3 regions of the Alteromonas sp. WD8-37 genome follow, and region 1 is predicted to be linked to each of the others. Evidence: predicted binding sites of a transcription regulator. Region 1 holds the regulator's gene; each other region holds the start of a gene.

Region 1 (5,165 bases):
ACGGTCAGTGCCGCCTTGCTGGAGATTTCCACCAAAGGCCTGGGCATGACCGGGATCATTGATGACAGTGGCATCCTGGCCGGAGTCTTTACCGATGGCGATTTACGCCGGGTGCTGGATGCCCGGGTCGATATTCATCAAACGCCAATCAGCCAGGTGATGACCCGGGGCGGCAAAACTGTCGATGCGGCAATACTAGCGGTGGAAGCCCTGAATCTGATGGAAACACATAAAATTACAGCCCTGATGGTGGTCGATGCCAAGCGTCGTCCGGTGGGCGCCTTTAACATGCACATGCTTTTAAAAGCCGGAGTTTTATAATGTCACGTGTAGTCACTCATTACGGCATGATTGATGAGCAAACCTTTGATCGCTTGCGCCGCCTGCAATTGCTGGTGTGTGATGTGGATGGGGTGTTTTCTGATGGCCGCATTTATCTGGGCAATGATGGCGAAGAACTTAAGGCTTTTCATACCCGCGATGGCTTTGGGGTCAAAGCGCTGATAAATAGTGGCACAAAGGTTGCTGTTATCACCGGGCGCTCTTCTAATATCGTGAGTCAGCGCATGCAGGCTCTGGGCGTTCAGCACATAGTGCAGGGCGCCGAAGATAAGGCCAGTGCCCTGTCGGCGCTGCTGGATGAGTTGGATTTAAGTCCGTCAGAGGTCGCCGCCATTGGTGATGATGTGCCGGATTTAGGCATGTATTCGTTTGCCGACACTAAGGTGGCGGTCAAAGATGCACACCCCCGGGTGGCCGCTGCAGCCAACTGGGTACTGACCAAGCCGGGTGGCTTTGGCGCAGTACGCGAATTGTGTGATGTGATCTTACAGGCAAAAGGTGAAGACCATCATACCCGCGGTGCCAGTGTATGAGCCGTTTAGGCTTAACCATTGCGGCGCTGTTTACGCTGGTGCTGCTGGTGTATTTGCCGGTGTGGTTGGCCGAACCGCCAGGGTTACCGGACGGGGCCACCAGTGACGCGCTAAAGCCGGCGTACACAGCCAAAAATCTGACCACCACCTTGTATGATGCGCAGGGCAAACTTAATCACAGGGTTTTTGCCACCAGCATGGAACATTATGACCAGCTGGGCTTTGTACTATTTGGCAAACCCCAGTACACCGTCTACATGGACAGCGGCGAAAGCCCATGGCAGGTGACCGCCAAAGAAGGCACGCTATACAACAATAATTTGATTGAGCTGGAAGCCGATGTCATCGTAAAAAGTTTACAGCCAAATGAGTATGTCAGCCGTATAACTACTGATTTTATTAGGATTAATTTAGAAGATAAAACCTTGTCGAGCAATCAGCCGGTGGCAATTCACGGTGTTGAATTCACGGTAAAAAGCAATGGCATCACAGGCGATCTTCGCACCCAGGAATATGAGTTAATTGACCATGTACAAACTGTTTACTCTACTGGCCGCTAGTGCAGTGGCCCTGGCGTTGAGCAGCCCTGCTGCCTATGCCGGCTCCGCCGATTTTCAAAAACCCATTGCGGTGGACGCCCGCACGCAGTCGATGGACGGCAAAAACAAGATCACGCGGTTTAAAGGCAATGTGGTCATTACCCAGGGGTCGCTGACCATCCAGGCCGATGAGGTCGAGGTGAATGCACAGCAGGGACAAGGCCGTGAAATTATGATTGCCCGCGGTAATCCGGCCACCTATTCGCAAACCATGGATGATGGCAGCAAGGTGCAGGCCCAGGCCAATGAACTGCGTTATGAAGTCGATAAGCGCACTATCTCTATGTCAGGCAATGCTCAGATCCGCCAGAACACCAGTATGGTGCAGGGCGACACCATCACCTATGACATGGTTAAAGAGCAATTGCTGGCAACCAGCAGCTCTGATGATAAAGAAAGCCGGGTCAAGACAATCTTTCGTCCCAATGCCGTAAAACAGCTTAGCGATGGGCAAAAAAAGGCTGCTGAGGACAAACAAGACAACTCACAATCGCGCAGTAAAGGTAACTAACAACTATGGCAACATTGACAGCCTCCAATCTGGCCAAGGCATATAAATCCCGCCAGGTGGTGACCGATGTCAGCCTAGCGGTCTCGACCGGTCAAATCGTTGGTCTGCTGGGCCCGAACGGGGCCGGTAAAACCACAACCTTTTACATGATTGTGGGTCTGGTGCCGCTGGATAAAGGCAAAATTGCCATTGATGAGCATGAGCTGACTCACCAGCCGATGCACGAACGCGCTCGCAAGGGTATTGGGTATCTGCCGCAGGAAGCGTCGATTTTTCGCAAACTGACCGTGCTTGAAAATATCATGGCCATTTTGGAAACCCGTAAAGATTTGTCGGCCGACAAACGTGAAGAAGAAGCCGATGCGCTACTTGATGAATTCAATATCAACCATATACGTAATAGTACAGGGATGAGTTTGTCAGGCGGGGAGCGACGCCGGGTAGAGATTGCCCGCGCGCTGGCCGCCGACCCACAGTTTATCTTACTGGATGAACCCTTTGCCGGTGTTGACCCTATATCAGTAAACGACATTAAAAAAATTATTCAGCATTTGCGTGACCGCGGTATCGGTATTTTGATCACTGATCATAATGTGCGCGAAACCCTCGATGTCTGTGAAGAAGCGTATATCGTTAGTCATGGTGAGCTAATTGCCCAGGGCAGTGCTGAACAAGTATTAAGCAACCAGAAAGTACGGGATGTATACCTGGGTGAACAATTCAGGCTATAGTTTAAGCAAACACTGTTGTTAGCCGCATCTGTCACCTTTTTTGTAAACGCGTACCAGAATTTTAAATAAGACGTAGATGAAACCATCTTTACAGCTAAAATTTAGTCAACAGTTAACCATGACGCCGCAATTGCAGCAGGCTATCAAGTTGTTGCAACTGTCGACGTTGGATCTGCAACAGGAAATTCAGGAAGCGCTTGATTCCAATCCGTTACTGGAAGTGGATGAGTCTGGCGATAACGAGGTCAGCGAAAAGAATAACCTCGATAGCGACAGTGACGGGGCCGATGCCACCGCCAGTACGTCAGACAATTTAGACTCTGGCGAAGCGCTGGAAAAAAACGATTTACCTGATGAGTTGCCCATCGACAGCACCTGGGACGAATACTATTCGGCCTCGTCGGCGCCTGCGCCCGGCCCCAGTAATGATGAAGACCAAGTGTTTCAGGGCGAAACCACCGAAAATATTCAGGACCACCTGCTGTGGCAGATGCGTCTGACCCATTTTTCAGACACCGACCGGGCGATTGCCACCGCTATCATCGACTCCATTGACGAGTCGGGTTACCTGACCGTGACTGTTGACGACATTCTACAAAGCGTCAACGATGAAGACATGGAAGAGCTGGTGGAAGCCGATGAGGTGGAATGTGTGCTTAAACGCATTCAGATGTTTGACCCCATTGGCTCTGGCTCACGTACGCCGCAGGAATGTCTGCTGGTGCAATTAAAGCAGTTTGCTCCAGACACCCCATGGGTAGCCGAAGCCACCATGCTACTGCAGGAATATTCGGATTTATTAGGCAGCAAAGATTACCGTACCCTGATGCGCAAGACCCGTTTGAAAGAAGACCAGTTGCGTGAAGCCATGCGGTTGCTGCAAACCCTAAATCCACGCCCGGGTAGCGCGCTGGTGACCAAAGAGCCTGAATATGTCATTCCCGATGTGTCAGTAAGCAAAAAAAATGGGCGCTGGAATGTGGAACTAAACCCGGACAGCCTGCCCAAATTAAGTGTAAATCAGCAATATGCCGCAATGAGCCGGCGCGCGCGTAATAGCAGCGACTCGCAGTTTATTCGTTCGCATATGCAGGAAGCCAAGTGGTTTATCAAAAGCTTAGAATCGCGCAATGAAACCCTTTTGAAAGTGGCCAATTGTATTGTGCAGCAGCAGATGGCGTTTTTTGAGCACGGCCCGGAAATGATGAAGCCAATGGTGCTTAATGATGTGGCCGAGATGGTCGATATGCACGAGTCCACCATTTCACGTGTTACCACGCAAAAATACATGCACACGCCGCGCGGTATTTTTGAGCTGAAGTACTTTTTCTCCAGCCATGTAGCTACAGAATCCGGCGGGGAATGTTCTTCCACTGCGATTCGTGCTTTAATCAAAAAACTGGTGGCCGCTGAGACCCCCAGCAAACCGTTAAGCGACAGCAAAATTGCGACATTGTTGGCCGAGCAAGGCATTAAAGTTGCCCGGCGGACAATTGCAAAATACCGGGAGTCGTTATCGATTCCCCCGTCTAACCAACGCAAGAGCCTTATCTAGCAGTAAAGGCGAGCTTCACAATAAGGAAGACGAAATATGCAAATAAACCTTACTGGTCATCATGTTGAGATCACTGATTCTTTGCGTAACTATGTCGATTCAAAATTTAGTAAGCTGGAACGCCATTTTGACCACATTTCTAATGTGCATGTCATTTTGAATGTTGAAAAATTGACACAAAAAGCTGAAGCTACGGTTCATTTAAGCGGTGCAGAGGTATTTGCATCGTCCGAGAATACGGATATGTATGCCGCCATTGACAGTATGATTGATAAGCTCGACCGCCAGGTTATCAAGCATAAGGAAAAACTGAAAAAACACTAATGTCTGGTATGGATATTCAAACCCTTGTCAGCCTGGACCGCACAAAATGTGCGGTCCAGTGCAATAGTAAGAAACGGATTCTGGAGATCATCAGCGACATCGCTGCCCAGAACAATCCTGAGATCGAGCAAGGTACTGTGCTCTCCAGTTTGCTCAACCGTGAGCGCATGGGTAGCACCGGCATCGGTAATGGTATTGCCCTGCCCCACGGCCGCCTGCCAGGCTTAGACCGCGTTATCGCCATTGTGGTAACCAGTGAGCCAGCCATCGACTTTGATGCCATCGACAATAAGCCGGTGGATATCTTTTTTACCCTGCTGGTTCCTGAAGAACAAACCGAAGGACATCTGCAAACGCTGGCCATGGTGGCCGGTAAACTAAATGATAAAGAAACCGTAAAAGCCATTCGCCGCGCTGCCACCAGTGATGATATAGTCACAGCACTACAATAAATCACAGCATCCTAGTTGCATACGGCAGGGAGACACGCGTTGAAACTTATCATCATCAGTGGCCGTTCTGGTTCAGGTAAATCGGTGGCGCTGCGGGCGCTGGAAGATTTAGGCTATT
Region 2 (5,165 bases), on a different contig from region 1:
TCCGCGCGAAAAGGTTTGGCCATAAACTGGGTTGCGCCGAGGCGCTTGGCCTTGAGTACGGTCTCGCGGGTGGCATCACTGGTAAGCATGATAAACGGGATTTCCCAGCCTCGTTTGCGGCACAATTCAAGAAGGGATAAGCCATCATAGCCGGGCATGATTTGATCGCTGATCACCAGTGTGATTGCATTATCATCCTGTTTAAGCAAAAAATCCCGAGCCAGGCGGCTACTATTGAAAGGAAATACCTGGGCATCAAAATGATCTTCTATTGCCAGGCAAATTAATTCCTGGGTAATGATATCGTCGTCCACTACGACTACTGACCATTGCGACATTGGTCAACCATCCGTTTTACTGGTCTAGGCTTAAGCTTAACGTCATTTCGCAAGATGTCCAACATAGTTTGGTGAAATGACAGGCAAAAAAAACGCCGGCCTAAGCCAGCGTTTTTTGTCTGCTACCGTTTAAGGTTAGCCTTTTTTGCCTTCCCGTGACGCGCGCTTACGCTCGTTCTCGGTTAAGAAGCGCTTACGAATCCGAATGCTTTCTGGGGTTACTTCCACCAGTTCGTCGTCATCGATAAATTCCAGCGCCTGTTCCAGTGACATCACAATGGGTGGCACCAGATTTTGTGCTTCGTCAGTACCTGAGGCACGGACGTTAGTCAGCTGCTTACCTTTTAGGGCATTCACCGTCAAATCGTTATCACGGCTGTGGATACCGATAACCATACCTTCATACACATCCACACCGTGGCCGATAAACAAACGGCCGCGCTCTTGCAGATTAAACAGCGCGTTGGTCAGGGCCTTACCTGGCGCGTTAGCAATCAGTACGCCATTTTTACGCTGGCCAATTTTGCCGCCTTTGTACGGACCATAATGGTCGAATGTGTGGTACAGCAGACCAGAACCAGAGGTCAGCGTCATAAACTCAGTCTGGAAGCCAATCAAGCCACGGCTTGGAATGACAAAGTCCATGCGCACACGGCCTTTGCCATCCGGTGACATGTTGGTCAGCTCAGCTTTACGGTAGCCTAACTGCTCCATGACCGAGCCCTGATCTTCTTCTTCACAGTCGATGGTCAGTGTTTCAAACGGCTCTTCGATATTGCCGTTTTCGTCTTCTTTGAGGATTACTTCCGGGCGCGATACCGCCAGTTCGTAACCTTCACGACGCATGTTTTCAATCAGGATACCCAGGTGCAGTTCACCACGGCCTGATACACGGAACTTGTCCGGGTTTTCTGTTTCTTCAACCCGCAGTGCCACGTTGTGTACCAGCTCGTCTTTCAGACGGTCCAGAATATTACGCGAGGTAACATATTTTCCTTCACGGCCAGAAAACGGCGAAGTATTAACCTGGAAGGTCATGGTAACGGTAGGTTCGTCAACCGTCAGCGCCGGCAGTGGTTCAACTGCGTTTACATCACATACGGTGTCAGAAATTTTCAGCTCGCCTAAGCCGCTGATAGCAATGATATCACCAGCATTGGCTTCGCTGGCTTCCTGGCGGTCCAGACCCAGGTAGGTCAGTACCTGGCCCACTTTACCATTGCGCTTTTCGCCTTCGGCATTAACGATAGTAACCTGCTGACCCGACTTCACCCGGCCACGCTTGATACGACCTACACCGATAACCCCTACATAGGAGTTATAGTCCAGCTGCGAAATCTGCATCTGGAACGGGCCGTCTGGGTCCGTGTTTGGCGCTTCAACCTGATTCACAATCATTTCAAACAGGGGTGTCATGTCAGTGCCGGTCACTTCAGCATCATTTGACGCCCAGCCATTTAAGGCAGACGCATACACCACCTGGAAGTCCAGCTGGTCATCAGTAGCACCCAGATTGTCAAACAAATCAAACACCTGATCCATCACCCAGTCAGGGCGTGCGCCAGGCTTGTCGATTTTGTTGATTACCACGATAGGCTTGAGGCCCTGGGCAAAGGCTTTTTGCGTCACAAAGCGAGTTTGTGGCATCGGACCTTCCTGCGCATCAACCAACAGCAGTACAGAGTCTGCCATCGACATAACCCGCTCTACTTCACCGCCAAAGTCGGCGTGTCCGGGAGTGTCGACGATATTAATGTGATAATCCTGCCAGTTGATGGCGGTATTTTTGGCCAGGATAGTAATGCCGCGTTCTTTCTCGATGTCATTCGAGTCCATAACACGTTCCTGGGCTTCACCGCGGCTCTCCAGCGTACCGGATTGCTGTAGCAGCTTATCAACCAGGGTGGTTTTACCGTGGTCAACGTGCGCGATGATCGCAATGTTTCTTAACTTTGAAATATCGTAACTGTTCATTAACTAAGAGCCTGTATTACCTTGCCCGGTGCAACTATGTCTGACCGGTTATGGATTGGAAAATTGTTGCAGAGGAGAAAATTTGCGCGGATTGTACAGAAATTCCTGGCCGTTTGCGCCTCTTTTTTCGCTTATTTTATTTTTGCGCAGTAATCTTAATCAGCGTAGCTACTGTATGTACGCCTGCACGGGCAGCGCACCGCACTTGCCAGGGCAGGCACTAGGGCCTGATAGTCCTGCCAAAACGCCAAGCGGGTGCTGTTCACCAGCTGAACTGCACTACAAAGAAGCAGCGCTGCACTAAAATCGTGCAAATTATGCAGTACGGTGCACGATTATGTGCTGCGATGGCGCATTGTAGCGCTAACTGCCAGATGGCACGAATATCGCTTCTAAAAATTCACCTGACAGGGACGCTGCGAACGCCCTGCATTTTTACATCAATACCTGGAGGACACGATGTCAATAGAAAAGGCATTAGAGCTGATTCAAGAATGTGAAGCCAAATTTGTCGATTTACGCTTCACCGATACAAAAGGTAAAGAACAACACGTCTCTATCCCTGCGGCGTTGGTTGACGAAGAGTTTTTCGAAGAAGGGAAAATGTTCGACGGTTCTTCAATCAGCGGCTGGAAAGGTATCAACGAATCTGACATGGTCTTGATGCCCGACTCCACCTCTGTGGTAATAGACCCGTTTGCCGAAGAAACCCAGGTAAATGTGCGGTGTGATATCGTTGATCCAACAACGCTGGAAGGCTATGAGCGTGACCCTCGTTCTGTAGCCCGCCGTGCTGAAGACTTCCTGCGCTCTACCGGCATCGGTGATACAGCCTTCTTTGGCCCTGAGCCAGAATTCTTCCTGTTTGACGATGTGCGTTTTCACACCGACATGAGCGGCTCGTTCTATAAGATCGATTCGGCTGAAGCCAAATGGAACTCAGGCGCTGATTTTGAAGGCGGTAACCTGGCGCACCGTCCGGGAGTAAAAGGCGGTTACTTCCCGGTACCACCAGTAGACTCTGCCCACGACACCCGTGCAGCTATGTGTCTGGTGATGGAAGAAATGGGCCTGAAAATCGAAGCGCATCACCATGAAGTGGCCACTGCCGGGCAAAACGAAATTGCCTGTGAGTTCAACACTCTGGTGAAAAAAGCCGATGAGCTGCAAATCTACAAGTATGTTGTGCACAATGTGGCCCATGCCTATGGCCAGACTGCCACCTTTATGCCTAAGCCGCTGGTAGGCGATAACGGCTCTGGTATGCACGTGCATATGTCGATTGCCAAAGAGGGTAAAAACGTCTTTGCCGGTGACAAATATGCTGGTCTGTCTGAAGAAGCGCTGTATTACATTGGCGGTATCATCAAACACGCCCGTGCGATCAACGCCTTTACCAATGCGTCAACTAACTCGTACAAGCGTCTGGTCCCAGGCTTTGAAGCCCCGGTCATGCTGGCCTACTCTGCCCGTAACCGTTCTGCGTCAATCCGTATCCCGCATGTATCGAGCGATAAAGCGCGCCGCATCGAGGTTCGTTTCCCAGACCCGACTGCTAACCCATACCTGGCCTTTACCGCCATGCTGATGGCCGGTATTGATGGCATTAAGAACAAGATCCACCCTGGCGATGCCATGGACAAAGACTTGTACGACCTGCCACCAGAAGAAGCCAAGGATATCCCCACCGTAGCCAGCTCGCTGGAAATGGCGCTGGAAGCGTTGGATAACGACCGTGAATTCTTAAAAGCCGGCGGTGTTATGTCTGATGACATGATTGATGCTTACATTGGCCTGAAAGAAGAAGAAGTCACGCGCCTGCGCATGACCACGCATCCGATTGAATTTGATATGTACTACAGCGTATAAGCTGGTAGCGAATAACAATCAAGCCCACATTTTTGTGGGCTTTTTTTTTGCCACTGCGACATACTAAAAGAAACCACGCTTGTTGTTAGCGAGATTGCTTATGAATATGCCGACCTTGTTTACCCACAGTTCACGATGGATGCTCTTAATCGGCTTGCTGTTTACCGCAGGCCTGGCCAGCGCGCAAGACACGCTGACTGCCAGCGGCGAGACCCGCCAGCCGGCCCCGGCGGACGCGGGCAACCCGGTGTACAAAATCGAACGTGACGATGGCTCGGTCTTGTTCACCGACACCCCGGCACCGAATAGCCAGCCGATTACCTTAAATGCTAATACCGCCAATGTTGCTGCAGCGCTGCCAACCCCGACAGCCCCCACCACGGCTGCCCCGGGCGGCGATACCAAACAGATAACCTACAAATTAGCCATTTTACAGCCGGCCCCGGAAGCCACCATTCGCAGCAATCGCGGGCAACTTAAGGTGGTGGCGCAGGCCAGCCCGGCCAACGCAGGGCGATTGCAGGTTGTGATTGACGGCAAGGTAATGGGCACCAGTCGCACCGGCCAATTTGCGTTATCCGGCATTCACCGTGGCGCGCACCAGTTGCAAGTTCGGCTAATCGATAATAAGGGCAAGACTCTTGCATCGTCTGCTCAACAGACCTTTTTTATGCACCAGGCATCGGCGTTGATCAACCCACCGGCCGGCCAGTAGGCCCCACACCCCACGGGTCAGGCTGGTATTGCGGTCCGGCCCGAGTATCACCGACCGATTGCTTGCGCTATAATGCACCAAACTGGTGCAAAGGAGATTTGCCAAGCATGCATGATAGTGCCCCTTCCCCGCTTAATTTGCTGGACAATATGAATACCGCGCTGGTAATGGTGGATGACAAGCTGGTTATCATCTATGCCAATCACGCTGGTGAGGCGCTGTTTGAAACCGGCACCAAACAATTGTACGGCCGTCCGTTGTACGAATTT
Region 3 (5,165 bases), on a different contig from region 1:
GTACTAAACGGAGCGATTATCGCTGTTTGTGTTAAGGCAGTGTTGGAGGGGTATAAACGTATCACAGTAATGCCCATCTGGCGTGCGATTACCGGACAGGCCGGTGTCGACCGAGAACAGGACTCTTAAGCATGTTTTTATCTCACGAGAAAAAAAATGTGCATGATGCACATCTTAATTACACACGCACCCGTAATAATGCCGAGCATGCCACGCAATTGGCAAAACATCACACTCGATTGATGGTAGCCAAGCCTGCTGTCCTGATGAGTGTCTTTGCGGTGGGTGCATTCAAGGGTGCCACAACCAGTAACCCTAAATCGAAGCGTAAGCACGCATTGATTTCATTTTTACGGACGGCCTTTTTTCATTTTGTGACATAAGGATTTATTATGCCGGCACGGCGTTCCCCCCGCCCTATCCAGGCGTTACTCGCTACGTTAATTCTCACCGCAAGCCTTGGCGGTTGCTCCAGTTTTACCTCAACCGAAGCAACCCCATTCAAACCGGCCAAATCGGCCGATGCCTATGGTTATTCCAGTATGGAATTGGCAGATAGCCAGTACCGGGTCATGTTTAAAGCGACCGAAACCACCCCCGCGGATCGCGTTCAGGAATACACCTTGTTACGCGCAGCTCAACTAGCCAACGAACAGGGATATGACTGGGTGTCGATAGTCAAAACTGACATCGAGAGAAAAGTGAACAAGACCCAGCGAATTGTACGCGAAAGCAAAAACACCCTGCCGCCGGTGCTTAAGGAAGAACAATGCACCATGTCAGGCTGCAATGAAGTGGCCCAGCCCTTTGAGCCTAGTGATGCTGACTTACGCACTGAAGAAGCACGTGCCAAGGATGTCTATTATTCGATTGTGGTGCGCATGGGCGATAGTCAGGTCAGCACCGGGCAAAATGCGTTTAATGTTGCAGAGCTTTTGCAGCGCTTGCCAGAATCTCTGGAACTGTAGCGCGACGGCGTTGCAGTTGTTTCGCTTTTACATAAGGCTGGCAAATTCTTCCCAGCACCTTCTGACTGTTTCGATCCTGCTTCTGTACTTGCCTCACCTGCTTCGCTAATCGTTTGTTTTAATTAGGTTTAATTTTTAATATTCAGGTTTTTTTATGCATACCTTTGGAATAAAGTCTGCATTACCTCTGTCATAGATTGTGTTAATCGTAAATGGCCTTTTGTAAGGAGAACAATGTGAATCAAATTCCTCCTAACGCTGATAAAGTCGCTGACATCATCAAGGTGTTGAACAGTGGCATTGGGTTTTATCAGCGCGGTATCGCCCAGGTTCAGGGGGCGGCCACGCGCGCCATTTTTCATCGCATGCTGGAAGAAAAACAACAGGCTGTTAAAACTTTACAACCGCACGTGCAACAAGAGCACAGTGACCAAACAGACTGGACTGTCGGGCTACGAAAGATGTATACCGATCTGACCAAAAACCTTTCTGCTACTAACGACCCAGCTTTTACTGATCAATTACACACAGTTGAATATAAAATTCTGACATTGATTGATGATGCGCTGGATGAGCAACCCCCTCAGGCTTTTGCCTGTGAATTGCGTTGCATCCGTAGCCGCATGCAACAATGCCTGGATGAAATGCGCTCGCTACAACGTGCTCACGCCTGTTAGCTAGCCTGCTCGGCTAGCTACAGATGTATCTTGTTGGCATTTTCTACCCAGTCCAGATCCCGGGTTTGCTCGTCCAGCGTCCCGGTTGCCCCTTCTAAAAAGACCTGACAAAAATATTCTACAGCTTCATGCATTTCCCGATATTTAGTTAATTGCAACTCCATCTCCTCCAGTGCGTTGGCAAACTCATTGTTGGATTTCGACATTTCATAGTCACATTTTAGGTAAGCACACAAAATATCTGCGGCTTTGGCAAGGCGCACATGAATATCTTCTTTATCCTGTTGAATCAAGGGTTCATAGCGCTGTCTCAGCGGCTCTGGCAACGTTTGTAAGAGCATTCCCTCAAATCGATGCTCAAGCTTTTTGATGGCTGCAGTAGTAGCCGGATCGTGATACTTGACCGGGCTTGGTATATCACTCATACCCGCAATTTCACTGCCCTCATGAAAAATAGCCATGGCAGCCACCCGGTCAGGACTTACATCCTGCCCGTAAACATCGGCAGCAATCGCACCCAGCATGTGTGCGATGACCGACGCTTCATAAACATGGGTAGAGAGCATTTCTTCCTGAAACTGGGCCATCAGAGGCCACCTTTTGACATTGCGGGCCCGTTGCATCAGGCCGATAAACGCAGATTTGGCTTTCATCTCATTTCTCATAGCACGCGAAAGTGCTCAGTGTAGCAGTCACCTCATCAATCTTCAGCTAGCCTGAACAAATTTGAGAGTTTTCATGTAAAAAGTGCAGGAGCGCTTGTAAGAGTGATGAAAGAATTGTAAGAACCCCTAATCCTTTACAGTTTTTTCTTTAATTATCAGCACTTTGCGATTTGGCACAATTTGAGCATTAGTTACTTCGACTTTATGGAAACAAAACGAGGATAAATTCATGCTAGGTTGGGCTATTACATTTTTCATTATTGCCATTATTGCAGCAGTTTTTGGCTTCGGTGGCATTGCTGGCGCAGCAACAGGCATTGCCCAATTTTTGTTTTTTGTTTTTGTAGCGCTATTGGTGATCTCACTGATTGCTAATGCATTACGCGGCAAATCGCCGAAAGTATAAATAACCTGTAAGGAGCAAGGACTATGTTGTCGTACAAAAATCTGCTAAAAACCCTATTTATTGCAGGCTTTGCTATGTCTGTCGCCGCATGCGATGACGGCGGTGCCGAAAACGCGGGTGAAGAGCTGGATGAAACCATGTCAGAAGCCAGCGAGAAAATGGAAGACTCAATGGACGAAGCAGGCAACGCGGTTGAAGATGCCTGTGAAGACGTCAAAGAAGGAATGGATGCAGAAGATAAAGACTGCTAATAGCTTCCTTTAATCAAAAAGCCCGGCCCCGCGCCGGGCTTTTTTGATCTTATTGCCGTCACTGGACACCCACCAGCTATTACTGGGCCCACCTGCTATCACTGGACACCCACCAGCTATTACTGGACACACATCTGCTATTACTGGACACCCATCTGCTATCACTGGACACCCACCTGCTATCACTGGACACCCATCTGCTATCACTGGACACCCATCTGCTATCACTGGCCACCCACTTCGCGAGTAAAGTTTCAATCTAGTTCGCTGGTGCCTGGTCCGCTTCACTGGCATCGTCGCTGGAATCGGCTACCAACCAGTTAAGCAAGGCGGGCAGTAAGGTGACGTCGGTGACAAGTGCAAAAACCATAGCCGAGGCGGTAAGAAGGCCAAAATTCACGCTGGGCACAAAATCTGAAAATCCGAACAGTGAGAAGCCTACCGCAATGATGGTGGTGGTGACCATCAGCGCCAACCCGGTATGACCAAACGCAGATTCACTGGCCCGTGCGGCGGGCGAACTGCCTTTACCGGTTGTTCGGCCCCGCAAATAGGCGTGTAAGAAGTGGATGGTATCATCCACCGCAATGCCCATGGCAATGGCTGCAATGGTGATGGTCATAATATCTAACGGGATATTCAGCCAGCCAATCACACCCAAAATGCCCAGGGTGGTTAAGATGTTTGGCACCAATGCAATTAACGCCACCTTCAGCGAGCGAAAAATTGCCAGCAATACAAGTCCGAGCACAGCATACACAATCCCCAAGGTCGTGATCTGCGAATCAAACAAGCGGCTCAAAATATCCTGATACAGCACAAATAAATTGGTCAGCATGACGTCATCGGGTGCCACTCCCACTGTCTGCAGGTCCTGCCGTAGGTTTTTCATCAGCTCATCGCGCCGCAAACCTTCAGTGGTATCCTGAATGCGCACCGCAATGCGCAATTGTTCATTTTCAGCAGAAAAATACGAGCCTACTAGCTGGTCCACCACTTTTTCATCCAGCAACCGATAGATGGTGGTCAGCTCATACTCGGTTAACGGTTTATTGTCGTTAAGTTGCTTCGCCAGTTGCGTAAAATTGGCCACCGACGTCACACTGCCGGTTGCTTCAAAGGCATTTACCGCGGCCTGCACTAACTGCAGTTGATTGACCGCATTGGCGGTAAGCACCAGTTGGTCATTATCATTGACCTCAGCCACATCCAGAATGATATCTAACGGGGTAGACCCGCCAAATTGCTGGTCAATAAATGCCAGTTCCTGATACACCTGCGTGTCATTGGCAAAATAGTCGATAAAGGAATTTTCCACATTGAGCCGGCTGATGCCGGTAGCCAGCCCCACAAATACCAGGGCCATTACCACAATAACAGTCTTAGGCGCGCGCAAATTTAACCGGCGCAGCCCATCCAGTAATCGGGTGATAAAGGCATACTCGCCCGATTCACGCCGTGCAGGTAACAGCGCCAGCACTGCAGGAAACAACAGAAGGCTGACCACCATAGTGATGACCATGGCGCTAAGCATCATATAGCCAAAATCGACTACCGGCTGCAGGCCGCTAAAGATCAGTGAGCCAAATCCCACAGAGGTAGTAAGGGTGGCAAAAAAGCAAGGGCTGAGTTTTTCATCCAGGGTGGCGATGATGCGCTCATGCTGGCTAGAGTTTGGCGTTTCGCGGCTGTGCTGTCGATATGCGCCGATTAAATGGATCATGACCGCCAGAGTAAGAATTAGCTGCAAGGCAATAAAGTTAGCTGAGATCACTGTGGTACGCATGTCTAAAAAACCAAACAGTCCCATGGTCAGTGTCACACTTACTGCGCAGGCACCCAATGGAAATATTACCCAGCGGATAGTGCGATACAGTACCAGCAGCAGTACTGCAATTACCGCGGCAATGGCACTGCCAAAGATGCGTAAATCGGACTGAATAATATCAATCAGATGCTGACCCACCACATAAGAGCCGCCCAGGTAGGTGTTGGCCTGCTCGCTCACTGCACCAGCAATATCGTTGATGGCGGCAATCTCTTGTTCACGGGTTTGGGTTAACTGCTGGCGTATGGGATCAGCTTGTTGCTGGAGAGCCTCAAGCCGCTGCTCTTCTTCTGCGGTAAGCGGCCGCTTCAGTATCGTTTTCTGTAAATTCGTAATCTTGCGCTCTAATTCCGCCAGCTCAGGGTGTGCC

What was found. The regulator sigma-54, encoded in region 1, starts transcription at its own class of promoters, with help from an activator protein. The targets are predictions, from matches to a motif close to GTTGGCACGNNNNTNGNNT.
Region 2: the regulator sigma-54 is predicted to act here: its motif matches at 2,686-2,704, upstream of glnA (glutamate--ammonia ligase).
Region 3: the regulator sigma-54 is predicted to act here: its motif matches at 2,480-2,498, upstream of ACTUJZ_RS04675 (DUF1328 domain-containing protein).

What each region holds. Positions count from the first base shown of each region.
Region 1 covers NZ_JBUZOV010000002.1:227,228-232,392, reverse strand. Annotated here, with positions in the region: gene ACTUJZ_RS06480 (KpsF/GutQ family sugar-phosphate isomerase) at 1-321, shown strand, start outside; gene kdsC (3-deoxy-manno-octulosonate-8-phosphatase KdsC) at 321-875, shown strand; gene lptC (LPS export ABC transporter periplasmic protein LptC) at 872-1,435, shown strand; gene lptA (lipopolysaccharide transport periplasmic protein LptA) at 1,404-1,985, shown strand; gene lptB (LPS export ABC transporter ATP-binding protein) at 1,991-2,716, shown strand; gene ACTUJZ_RS06455 (RNA polymerase factor sigma-54) at 2,793-4,271, shown strand; gene hpf (ribosome hibernation promoting factor) at 4,308-4,595, shown strand; gene ptsN (PTS IIA-like nitrogen regulatory protein PtsN) at 4,604-5,047, shown strand; gene rapZ (RNase adapter RapZ) at 5,087-5,165, shown strand, end outside.
Region 2 covers NZ_JBUZOV010000006.1:148,976-154,140, reverse strand. Annotated here, with positions in the region: gene ACTUJZ_RS13635 (response regulator) at 1-338, opposite strand, end outside; gene typA (translational GTPase TypA) at 474-2,312, opposite strand; gene glnA (glutamate--ammonia ligase) at 2,772-4,181, shown strand; gene ACTUJZ_RS13620 (DUF4124 domain-containing protein) at 4,282-4,896, shown strand; gene glnL (nitrogen regulation protein NR(II)) at 5,004-5,165, shown strand, end outside.
Region 3 covers NZ_JBUZOV010000001.1:1,051,331-1,056,495, forward strand. Annotated here, with positions in the region: gene ACTUJZ_RS04650 (hypothetical protein) at 1-129, shown strand, start outside; gene ACTUJZ_RS04655 (hypothetical protein) at 132-383, shown strand; gene ACTUJZ_RS04660 (CC0125/CC1285 family lipoprotein) at 393-968, shown strand; gene ACTUJZ_RS04665 (DUF2383 domain-containing protein) at 1,205-1,645, shown strand; gene yfbR (5'-deoxynucleotidase) at 1,663-2,310, opposite strand; gene ACTUJZ_RS04675 (DUF1328 domain-containing protein) at 2,540-2,716, shown strand; gene ACTUJZ_RS04680 (hypothetical protein) at 2,740-2,967, shown strand; gene ACTUJZ_RS04685 (efflux RND transporter permease subunit) at 3,227-5,165, opposite strand, start outside.